2 regions of the Blautia difficilis genome follow, and region 1 is predicted to be linked to the other one. Evidence: predicted binding sites of a transcription regulator. Region 1 holds the regulator's gene; the other holds the start of a gene.

Region 1 (3,434 bases):
GTTTTTTCCATGTGGAGTACATGGTGCTCCTGATCATAATATCCGATCTGTACCTTGGAGCCGAGAGCAAAGCGTCCGCTGTCAGCATCTACCAGACCGTTAAGGATTTTCAGCATGGTAGTTTTGCCGGTACCGTTATTGCCGATGAGAGCTACCCGTTCCCCGCGCTTAATGTCAAAAGAAATATTGGAAAACAAAGTCTGTCCGGGAAAAGCTTTGGATAAATCCTCCACAGTGAGTACATCATTTCCACTGATGTATCTGGGCTCCAGGGAAATCCGCATCTGATTTTGGATCTCCAGCGGCTTTTCAATCCGCTGCACCTTATCCAGCATTTTTTCGCGGCTTTCGGCACGTTTGATAGATTTCTCGCGGTTAAAAGATTTCAGCTTGGCAATGACCGCCTCCTGATGCTTAATATCCCGCTGTTGATTTAAGTAAGCTTTATACTGGGCATCCCTGAGCTGGGCTTTTTTCAGAGCGTAGGCAGAGTAATTGCCGCTGTACATCCGCATATTGCCGGCTTCAATTTCTACTACCTTAGTGACAACCTTATCCAGGAAATAACGGTCGTGGGATACAATGAAAACAGCTCCCGGATAATTCAGCAGATAGGTTTCCAGCCAGGAAATGCTTTCCATATCCAGGTGGTTGGTGGGCTCATCCAGCAGGAGAATGTCAGGATTGGAGAGCAGAAGCTTGCCTAGGGCAACCCGGGTTTTCTGACCGCCGGAAAGAGTTTCAATCTGTTTTTCGAAGTCCTCCTCTGTAAAGCCAAGTCCCTTTAATACACCCATGATCTCACTTTTATATGCATAACCATTTTCAAGCTCAAACTGATGGCTCAGTCTGGTATAGGTGTTCATCAGGCTGTCCAGGGCTTCCCCTGCAGCAGTTTTCATTTCATGCTCCATGGAGCGGAGACGGTTTTCCATATCAATGATGTGCTGCTTAGTAGAAATCAGCTCCTCATAGATGGTGTGGTGCCCATGGATATCCTGGTACTGGGCCAGGTAACCGATACTTTTATCTTTGGCAAGAATAACATTTCCGGAATCCGGGGACAGTTCGTGGATGATAATACGCAGCAGGGTGGTTTTGCCTGCACCGTTGTTGCCGATCAGGGCTGCCTTTTCCCTGTCCTCTATATGGAAGCTGGCATCCTGAAGGATTACCTTCTCGCCAAAGGATTTGCAGATATTCTGACATGATAGGATCATACAAATTCCTCCGAAATTTATATTATTGCAGCAGCCTGCGAATATCCGCTTTCACTGCTGAAATGTACACATACAGAATTTATTATAACTGAACCGGACTGTTTTTGAAAGAAAAAAAGTGTTTTTATTTATGATTTGGATGAAATTTTGCACATTCTATCAGATAGTCTAAATTTAATGAAAAAAATTTGTAAATAAAGTACAAATTTAATTTGACAATAAAATAACATCTGGTTATAATTGACCTAGGATGTATAAGGAGGGAATATTTGTGGAACCTAAGGAAATTTCAAAAGCGGTGATCAAACGTTTGCCTCGATATTACCGTTATCTGGGAGAATTGATGGAGGAGAATGTAGAACGGATCTCGTCCAACGATCTCAGCAAGAAAATGCACGTGACTGCTTCACAGATCCGTCAGGACCTGAATAATTTCGGTGGATTCGGACAGCAGGGGTATGGATATAATGTACGTTATTTATATACTGAAATCGGTAAGATTCTGGGACTTGACACAGTACACCCGATGATTATTCTGGGTGCCGGTAATCTGGGACAGGCTTTGGCCAATTATGTAGATTTTGAGAAGCGCGGTTTTCGGCTGGTTGGTATTTTTGATGTAAACCCTGTGCTGGAGGGGATTGCAGTGAGAGGAATTGAGATACAGATGCTTAGTGACCTTCCACTTTTTCTCAAAGAGAATAATGTGGAGATCGCGATTCTGACCTTACCTAAGGCAAAGGCCAAGGAAATGGCGAAGATTCTCATAGAAAACGGGATCAAGGCAATCTGGAACTTTGCACATATTGATCTGGATGCACCGGAGGATGTTATGGTGGAAAATGTACATCTGTCAGAGAGTCTGATGACCCTTTCCTATAATCTGAGTGAATATCGTAAGGAACATGAGAACCAGTAATAATAGTACGTATGTAGTTGCCGGCAACAGAGCGGACGGTGACGATTTGAATGGCTGTGGTCGTTAGATCATAGCTTTTCTTTTTGAAAAAATAGGTGTATACTGTTTCCAATGACAGGAGGTGGCTGAATGAAACCTGTGGTAACAGCCGGTGAAATGAAAGAGCTGGACCGGAACACAATAGAATCTGCCGTGGTTCCGGGTATGGTACTTATGGAAAGAGCTGCACTGAAAACAGTGGAGGCTATGGAAAAATATCTGTGTAACAAGGATCGTGTACTGGTGGTGTGCGGAAATGGCAATAATGGCGGTGACGGGATGGCCATTGCCAGACTTCTCCATCTGAAGGGGATCAAAGTCGGGATTTATCTGGCCGGCCAGGAAGAGAAGCTGACAGATCAGGCCAGACAGCAGCTACAGATTGCCAAATATTATCAGGTACCTTTGGAGCATAACCTGCAGCCGGATGAATATACTATTATAGTAGATGCCCTTTTTGGGGTTGGTCTGTCCAGACCTGTAGAGGGCAGATATGCAGAAATCATCCACATGCTGAACCAGTCCGGGGCTTTCCGGGTGGCTGTTGATATTCCTTCCGGCATCAACGGAGATACAGGCCAGGAGATGGGGATTGGATTTCAGGCAGATCTTACAGTGACCTTTGCTTTTTGCAAAAGAGGGTTGTGCTTTTATCCGGGAAGAATGTATGCAGGAGAGCTGATCGTTGCAGATATAGGCATTTATGCGGATCAGGACAGAGAGCCTTCTATGGCATATCTGGAGAAAGGGGATCTGTCAATGCTGCCCTCCAGAATTCCCTGGGGAAACAAAGGGACTTTCGGAAAAGTGCTTCTGGTAGCCGGTTCCCGTGGAATGTGCGGGGCTTCCTGCCTGAGCAGCGCTGCGGCGCTCAGAGCTTCGGCAGGTATGGTGAAGGTTCAGACTGTAGAGGAGAACAGGATTCCTCTTCAGACACAGCTTCCGGAGGTTATGGTTACCTGCGAGTTTAATGAGAAAAGCAATCAGGAAATGCTGGACTGGTGTGATGTGCTTGTGATCGGCCCGGGGCTGGGAATGTCAGGAGAAAGCAGAGAGAGGGTGCAGTGGTTCCTGTCTCATGCTGCCTGGTGTGGCAAGCCTGTGATCCTGGATGCAGATGGACTGAATCTGCTGGCAATGCATGAAGAATGGAAGAAATATCTGGGCGGACAGGTGATCCTCACTCCCCATCTGGGAGAGATGAGCCGTCTGACCGGGAAAAGCATTGGCGAGATCAGGGAGAACCTAGCAGAGAC
Region 2 (3,434 bases), on a different contig from region 1:
TTAGTTTGTCCTCCTTTTGATACAAGCAAGTTACCGCCCACTGCTTATTGCTTTTCACAACGGAAGTGAGGACTTACTTGATTCGCTTAAATACAAGTTTACTTTATCACAAACAAAAGGTCACAGCAACCCAAATAAAAAAAGAAACAATAAGAAAAAGCCACAGAGCTGGATGGTTCCAGTCTGTGGCCTTAATGGCTGCTTTTTGCTTTTTTATTTTGCAAAAGTGATTCATTACATAATCTTGCGGAACAGATCTTTCAGATCTTCTACGCTTGCATCTTTTGGATTTCCTGGTGCGCATGCGTCTGCGTGTGCAGATTCTGCCAGGAACTGAAGATCTTCTTCTTTGATTGCTTCCAGTTTAGTCGGGATTCCTACATCAACAGAAAGCTTCTTAACAGCCTCGATTGCTGCTTTTCTGTACTCTTCCTGAGACATTTCATCTACACCTTTGACACCCATTGCTCTGGCGATCTCACGATATTTCTCCCCTGTGCATTCCTGGTTGTATTCCATAACGATCGGAAGCATCATTGCGCAGGCAACACCGTGTGGTGTGTCATAAACAGCGCCAAGTGTATGAGCCATGGAGTGAGCGATTCCAAGACCTACGTTAGAGAATCCCATACCTGCAATGTACTGGCCAAGAGCCATTCCTTCACGGCCTTCTTTTGTGTTTTCAACAGCACCGCGGAGAGATTTTGAGATTAGCTCAATTGCTTTTAAATGGAACATATCTGTCATTTCCCATGCAGCTTTTGTTGTATACCCTTCGATTGCATGAGTCAGAGCATCCATACCTGTAGAAGCTGTCAGTCCTTTTGGCATAGAAGACATCATTTCAGGATCAATGATTGCGATGATCGGCATATCATGTGGGTCAACACATACGAATTTACGTTTTCTTTCTACATCTGTGATAACGTAATTGATGGTTACCTCTGCTGCTGTACCTGCTGTTGTGGGAACTGCAATGATCGGTACGCAAGGTTTCTTGGTAGGAGCTGTACCTTCCAGACTTCTTACATCTTCGAATTCAGGGTTTGCAATGATGATACCGATTGCTTTGGAAGTATCCATGGAAGAACCGCCGCCGATTGCGATCAGATAATCTGCACCTGAATCCTTGAATGCCTGAACACCGTGCTGTACGTTCTCAATTGTAGGGTTCGGTTTGATGTCTGAATACAGTTCATATGCAAGTCCGTTTTTCTCAAGAATATCTGTAACTTTGCTTGTTACATGGAATTTTACAAGGTCAGGGTCAGAGCAAACGAAAGCTTTCTTAAAGCCATGTGCTTTTGCTTCGTTTGCGATTTCCTCGATTGCACCTGCTCCGTGATAAGATGTCTGATTTAAGTTAATTCTGTTTGCCATAATGCTTTCCATTCCTTTCAGTATTTTACATTTTGATATTCTTTACAGATAAGTTTCCGCAACGCTCATCTTTGTTATTATTCTAACAATGTAAATTCAAAAAAGAAAGTTACACTTTCGCTCAAATGTAACTTTCTCACTAAGTTTGTGCAATAAATACGAAAATAATCAGGTGAAATTGTGCACTAATCTGTTATGTTTATGACAATATTTCCAGTTCTTCAAACAACTGAGAGAGTTTCCCAGGCATCCCATCAACTAAAATTTTCGCCAGTCCCTCCGGTGCACACTCCAATTCCCCCAGCACCCATTTTACAGTCATATAAATAGAACTCTGGCAGTACATTTCCAGAATACAATGTATGGTCTCATCCGGAATTTTTCCTGTTTTCTCACGGATCAGATTTTCATAGAAAGCCAGGATCAGTTCAAAATCATGCTGGCGCAGACTGTTCTGCCTATCATATTTAAAGGCCGCTGCAAAGAAAATGTGCTCTTCCTGAATATAGGTAAACTTCTTTACCAGTGCATCATAAACTGTTTTTCCCATTCCCATATGCTCAAAGGATTTTGCCAGGAGTTTATCAAAATACCAGTTGATCAGATCAAATTTATCCATGAAATTCCGGTAAAAAGTCTGCCTGGTAAGGCCACAGTTTTCTGTAATCTGTTTTACCGTAATGTTGTCTACAGTTGTTGTCTTCATACACTCTTTCATGGACTGCGCAAGACGATATTTTGTTTTTTCCCCTTTAACATTTTCTGCTGTCAGTTCCATAGATTTTCCTTTCACAGGTAATTTTGTTTATTATAGTCTTTTGTATTTTGTCACAGTCAATGCCAGGCATACAAGCACCACTACAAACCGTGCTATTTTCCAGCAATATAAATATGTATTATTATACCACTTGCTCATCACCCGACAGGGGGTGCGACCCCGCCTGGCTCCTATTCCCAAGTATATGATTTCAGTGTAGCAAACGACAGATGGGATGTCAACCAATGCGCAAACTTTATGCTAATCGCATAAATTCGCCCATTATCATTGCTATTTTTTGGTAAAAAGGGTATACTTTTAAGCACTAAACACCAGGAGTATAAAATTATGAACACACACTCATCCGGATATTACAGCATAGACAAAGACTATAATATCCTAAGCTATAACGACACTGCCAAACAACTGTACCCCAATCTCCAGCCGGGAGTGAAATGCTATAAGGCACTTATGGGGCTTGATTCCCCATGCCCGCCCTGCCCTGTAGCACTGGGGATACAGGGACCAAAGACTTACCTGGATCCGATCCGCCATATTTATGAGACAGTTGATGCAGTGGAGACGGTACAGCCCGACGGCAGCAGAGGACATGCACTTGTATTCAGCACAGTAGCCGAAGGAGAACGCCTGTCAAAGTCCATTCCCACAGGCGAGAACTCTCTCCGTCTGCTGGGTGCCATCAACCTGCTTGCTTCTGACTACATGTCTGTTTATGGCGTAAACCGGGAAACCGGGAAAATCTCCGTATATCGTTCCAGATTTACTAATGTTTTTGCGGATATTAAAGATAATTCAGACTATAAGCTGTCATTTGATTTTCTCATCCAGAAATATATTCATCCGGATGAGCGTTCCTATGTGTCCAGACACCTGAATTATGAAACCCTGCTGGAAAGACTTTCTCAGGAAGCCTCTTTCAAATTCCATTTCAGGGTTGTCACAGATATTGTCCATTACTATTATCTGCTCATTGCCAGAAACGGAAACGCCGATGATTATCGGGATTTCGTAATTGCAGTGGCCTGTGAAGACAATGATGTGACAGCACGCAAAATCTATGAAAATCAGCTCCACTCTCTTCTGGCATCCATTACCCATGCTGCCGGCTACTTTCATCTCGACCTTACAGATGATAAGATTCTGAAGATCGGAGGCACCTCTGCCCTGGCCTATAAGATGGATGCTGACGCTTCCATTGACCATTTTATTGCAGAGACTGCTGTTTTTATACCGGTATTAAAGGACAGAAACGATTTTATCAACGCATTTTGCCGCA

The links. Region 1 encodes Rex, which represses fermentation and respiration genes when NADH is low (regulators of the CRP and FNR family bind a similar motif). Its sites were predicted from a motif close to ATTGTTAANTANTTAACAAT; they were not measured.
Region 2: the regulator Rex is predicted to act here: its motif matches at 1,451-1,470, upstream of fucO (lactaldehyde reductase).

What each region holds. Positions count from the first base shown of each region.
Region 1 covers NZ_JACOQG010000022.1:20,811-24,244, forward strand. The annotation lists gene abc-f (ribosomal protection-like ABC-F family protein) at 1-1,220, opposite strand, end outside; gene H8Z82_RS12460 (redox-sensing transcriptional repressor Rex) at 1,492-2,139, shown strand; gene H8Z82_RS12465 (NAD(P)H-hydrate dehydratase) at 2,269-3,434, shown strand, end outside.
Region 2 covers NZ_JACOQG010000003.1:158,423-161,856, forward strand. The annotation lists gene H8Z82_RS03640 (SGNH/GDSL hydrolase family protein) at 1-1, opposite strand, end outside; gene fucO (lactaldehyde reductase) at 235-1,380, opposite strand; gene H8Z82_RS03650 (TetR/AcrR family transcriptional regulator) at 1,580-2,158, opposite strand; gene H8Z82_RS03655 (ATP-binding protein) at 2,486-3,434, shown strand, end outside.